DNA from 2 places in the Streptomyces sp. NPDC005784 genome. Region 1 is predicted to be linked to the other one. Evidence: predicted binding sites of a transcription regulator. Region 1 holds the regulator's gene; the other holds the start of a gene.
The links. The regulator HspR, encoded in region 1, represses chaperone genes until heat shock. The targets are predictions, from matches to a motif close to TTGAGNNNNNNNNNCTCAA.
Positions count from the first base shown of each region.

Region 1 (2,394 bases):
GGACTTCATCGAGAAGGACTTCTACAAGGTTCTCGGCGTCCCCAAGGACGCCACCGAGGCCGAGATCAAGAAGGCGTACCGGAAGCTCGCCCGCGAGTTCCACCCGGACGCCAACAAGGGCAACGCCAAGGCCGAGGAGCGCTTCAAGGAGATCTCCGAGGCGAACGACGTGCTCGGCGACCCCAAGAAGCGCAAGGAGTACGACGAGGCACGCGCCCTCTTCGGCAACGGTGGCTTCCGGCCGGGTCCCGGAGCGGGCGGCGGCAACTTCAACTTCGACCTGGGCGACCTCTTCGGAGGCGGCGCCCAGGGCCAGGGAGCGGGAGGAGCCGGCGGCTTCGGCGGCGGTATAGGTGACGTCTTCGGGGGCCTGTTCAACCGCGGCGGCGCCACCACGGGCACCCGTACGCAGCCCCGGCGCGGCCAGGACATCGACACCGAGGTGACGCTCTCCTTCACGGAGGCGGTGGACGGCGCGACCGTTCCGCTGCGCATGACCTCGCAGGCGCCCTGCAAGGCATGTTCGGGCACCGGCGACGCGAACGGCACACCGCGCGTGTGCCCGACGTGCGTCGGCACCGGTCAGGTCGCCCGCGGCTCGGGCGGTGGCTTCTCGCTCACCGACCCGTGCCCGGACTGCAAGGGCCGCGGACTGATCTCGGAGAACCCCTGCGAGATCTGCAAGGGCAGCGGCCGTGCCAAGTCGTCCCGGACCATGCAGGTCCGGATCCCCGCGGGCGTCAGCGACAACCAGCGGATCCGGCTGCGCGGCAAGGGCGCGCCCGGCGAGCGGGGCGGCCCGTCCGGCGACCTGTACGTCACGGTCCATGTGGACGCCCACCCCGTCTTCGGCCGCAAGGACGACAACCTCACCGTCACCGTCCCCGTCACCTTCACGGAGGCGGCACTGGGCGGCGAGGTGAAGGTGCCGACGCTGGGCGGCCCCCCGGTGACCCTGAAACTGCCGCCGGGCACCCCCAACGGACGCACCATGCGCGCCCGGGGCAGGGGCGCGGTCCGCAAGGACGGCACGCGGGGCGACCTCCTGGTCACCGTCGAAGTGACGGTTCCCCAGGACCTGTCCGGCAAGGCTCGTGACGCTCTGGAGGCGTATCGCGAGGCGACCGCGGGTGAGGATCCGCGGGCGGAGCTGTTCCAGGCCGCGAAGGGAGCATGACGGAGCCATGGATACGACCGGTCGTCGACGCAACCCGTACGAACTGACCGAGGAGACTCCGGTCTACGTCATCTCGGTGGCGGCCCAGCTCTCCGGACTGCACCCGCAGACCCTGCGTCAGTACGACCGGCTCGGCCTGGTCTCTCCCGACCGTACGGCGGGCCGGGGCCGCCGTTACTCGGCCCGCGACATCGAGCTGCTGCGCACCGTCCAGCAGCTGTCGCAGGACGAGGGCATCAACCTGGCCGGCATCAAGCGCATCATCGAGCTGGAGAACCAGGTGGCCGCGCTCCAGTCCCGTGTCGTGGAGCTGGAGTCGGCCCTCGACGGCGCCGCGGCGGCCATGCAGCAGCGCGAGGCCGCCGTGCACGCCTCCTACCGCCGTGACCTGGTCCCGTACCAGGAGGTCCAGCAGACCAGCGCGCTGGTGGTGTGGCGTCCCAAGCGGTCGGCCGAGTAGAACCCGGTCGGCCGAGTGGAGAACCCGGTCGCCGAGCAGGACCCGGACACCCGAAGGGGCCCGGAGGTCATCGACCTCCGGGCCCCTTCGCGCGTTCACGGTGCGCGGGGACCCCGTCACCGGCGCCGGGCGCCGACTCGGTGCCGTCGCCGTGGACGGCCGTCACCCGGTGGTTCCAGCCGTCGCCTGGACCAGCCGTCACCCCCTTAGTAGTAGGTGACGCCCTGCTCGGCCGTGGCGTCACGGTACGGGACCTGTTCGGTGCTGCCGACGCTGCCGGAGGAGCCGTTTTCGGACGTCGCCCGGGACACCTCATGACGAGGTCGCTCCCAGGACCGCGCTCCGGCCGGTCGGCTGTCCGCCCCTCCAGGAGGAGTCGGTGTCGGCCGGGCCCTGGGGCACGGCGGGCGCCCTCCGGTCGGTGGTGGTCACCGCGCGGTCCGTCGTGCCCGCGGACTCGTTGCCGGGCTCGGCGTGGGCGCGGACCTCGTCGTACCAGGTATCGCCGGTCACCGGGAGGGGCGCGTCGGTGTACGGGTTGGCGGTCGTGGCGGTCCGTCACGCCCCAAGTGGTGGCGCCCTGCGGCGGCGGAGGACGCGCTGTCGCGCGAGGTCCGTGTCCCGCGTTCTTGGACCAGGAGACCTCGGCCCTGCCCCTGGCGGTGTCGTAGGACGCCGAAGAACCCGTGGGAACAAGTGGCTCGATCTGATCGGCGCCAACGGAGTTGACGGGTTTGCGGTTGAAAGTGTTGTTTGC
Region 1 covers NZ_JBIAIQ010000002.1:258,574-260,967, reverse strand. Annotated here, with positions in the region: gene dnaJ (molecular chaperone DnaJ) at 1-1,177, shown strand, start outside; gene ACFYR3_RS04025 (heat shock protein transcriptional repressor HspR) at 1,185-1,637, shown strand; gene ACFYR3_RS04020 (hypothetical protein) at 1,950-2,150, opposite strand.

Region 2 (2,394 bases), on a different contig from region 1:
CCGCCGACGACTCCGAGACCGCGCTCGGCACGCCGCTTGCGCACGGCCAGGTACTCGGTGATGCGCTCCTTCACGTCCTCCAGTCCGGCGTGCTCGGCGTCGAGCACGGACTGGGCGCCCCTGATGTCGTACGCGTCCTCGGTCCGCTCGTTCCACGGCAGCTCCAGGACGGTGTCGAGCCAGGTCCGGATCCAGCTTCCCTCGGGCGACTGGTCACTGGACCGCTCCAGCTTCTCGACCTCCTTGAGGGCGGCCTCGCGGACGCTCTCCGGAAGGTCGGCGGCCTCGACGCGGGCACGGTAGTCGTCGGACTCGTCCTCGCCGTCCTCGCCCTTGAGGTCGCGCAGCTCCTTGCGTACGGCTTCCAGCTGGCGCCGCAGCAGGAACTCGCGCTGCTGCTTGTCGACGCCCTCCTGGACGTCCTTGGCGATGGACTCGGCGACATCCTGCTCGGCGAGGTGCTCGCGGAGCTGCTCGGTGGCGAGCTTCAGCCGGGCCACCGGGTCGGCGGTCTCCAGCAGCTCGACCTTCTGTTCGACGGAAAGGAACGGTGAGTAACCGGAATTGTCGGCAAGAGCGGAAACGTCGTCGATCTGCTGCACCCGGTCGACGACCTGCCAGGCGGCGCGCTTGCGCAGCCAGCTGGTGGCCAGGGCCTTGTATTCCTTCACCAGGTCGGCGACCCGGCCGGGCAGGGGGTCGGGCACGGTCTCCTCGACCCGGGTGCCCTCGACCCAGAGTGCGGCACCGGGACCCGTGGTCCCCGCGCCCACCTTCACGCGCCCACGCCCTCGAATCAGCGCGCCCGGGTCGCCGTCGGCCAGTCGGCCGACCTGCTCGACGGTACCGAGCACTCCGGTGCTCGCGTAGGTCCCGTCGATGCGTGGCACCAGGAGTACCTGGGGCTTGCCGGGCGTTGAACGGGCAGCGGCCTGAGCGGCCTCCACCGCGGCGCGTACATCGGTGTCGTTCAGATCCAGCGGAACGACCATTCCGGGCAGCACGACCTCGTCATCGAGCGGCAGCACGGGCAAAGTGAGTGATGCGGACGTCGAAGCCATGATCTCCCCTTCGGCATTCAAGTTGAGCTATGTCGACTCAATGCATGGGAGCCCCGCAATGTTCCCGGGGGACTGTTCGCTGTGAGCGATCACTTCCGATCTCCCGGACCCGTACGGATCGCCGCTGGTCATCCGCCATGCGCGGACCGGGTACCGATCGAGCGACGCGCGGGACCCGGTACCGATCGAGTGGCTGTCGTCGCCGGAACGTCCGGTTCGGTCACGGATCACCTGCTCGCCCGCCACCAGGCCGCACGTGCCACTGCTCGGCCGGCCCGGCTTCTTGCGCCGTCGCTCGGGATGCGGGGTGACCACTTGCCGTTGGAAGGTGGAGTCATGAACCATCACCACTCCCAGCCCACGTTCGACATCGACCGCCGGCTCGTCACGACCGGTGCCGTGCTCACCGCGGCCGGTGCCCTGGTGGCATTCAGCGGCATGGCCATCGCGGCCGTCGCCGTGTTCTCCGCAGGCCGGAGCATGATCCGCGCCATGGACGTGCCTCCGACCCAGCAGGCCGCCATGAAGTGGCGGCAGGCCAAGGAGGCGTCCCTGGCGGGCGTACAGGCATGGCAGTCCGCGTCCGACGCCCAGAACGGGTCGCCCGCCCGCTAGCTAGGCCCTGTGCCGGATATCCCCGGCCGTTGCTGTCGGGCGCCGTCGCTGCGGACCTCGCCCGACGGCCGGGCGCTGCCGTCACCAGCAGCAGGACGCGTGGAACCCGAGGGTCGGCCGTGCGGCCCGCGCCGGCGTGCGGCCACCCGCGCGAGCACACCGGGTGCGGTCGGGTCACGCACGGCGTTCATGGGTGAGCGCGTCGGCCGTCACCCCGACGGCTCAACGGGTCGCCTCGCGTCCGCGACGACAGGGACGCGACGCCCCTGAGCCGATCGGAGCGTCTTCCGATCGGGGAGCCCGCGGCTCAGCGCCGCGCGACCGGCCCGGGGAATCGGTGCCGGTGCCGCTGCCGTACCAGTGGCCAGGTCGCGACGCCGATCGCCAGCGCGATCAGGTGGCCCCCGTCCGTCACGGGGTCGGTCATGAGGATCAGGTCCTGAACGAGGACCGCGCCGAAGCCGATCAGGAGCGGTCGGCGCAGCCAGGGAGAGAGGAGTCCCGCGAGCGAACCGACGCTCGCGGCGACGCCGAAGCTGATGCCGTAGTCGAGCCTGTGCAGTGAGCCGACGGGCAGGACGCCCGCCAGCACCGCCAGACCGACCGGCACTTCGGTGGCCAGCGTGGCCGCCACATGGCCGAGCAGGAAGACACCGGCCGCCCACGCCGTGCCCGTACGACGCTCCAGCGCCGTCAGCACGAGCAGAAAGCCGACCGC
Region 2 covers NZ_JBIAIQ010000013.1:195,770-198,163, reverse strand. Annotated here, with positions in the region: gene lon (endopeptidase La) at 1-1,061, opposite strand, end outside; gene ACFYR3_RS22280 (hypothetical protein) at 1,398-1,676, shown strand; gene ACFYR3_RS22275 (rhomboid-like protein) at 1,984-2,394, opposite strand, start outside.
Region 2: lon (endopeptidase La) is a predicted target of HspR. The motif match lies at 1,084-1,102, and genes of this name have one in related genera.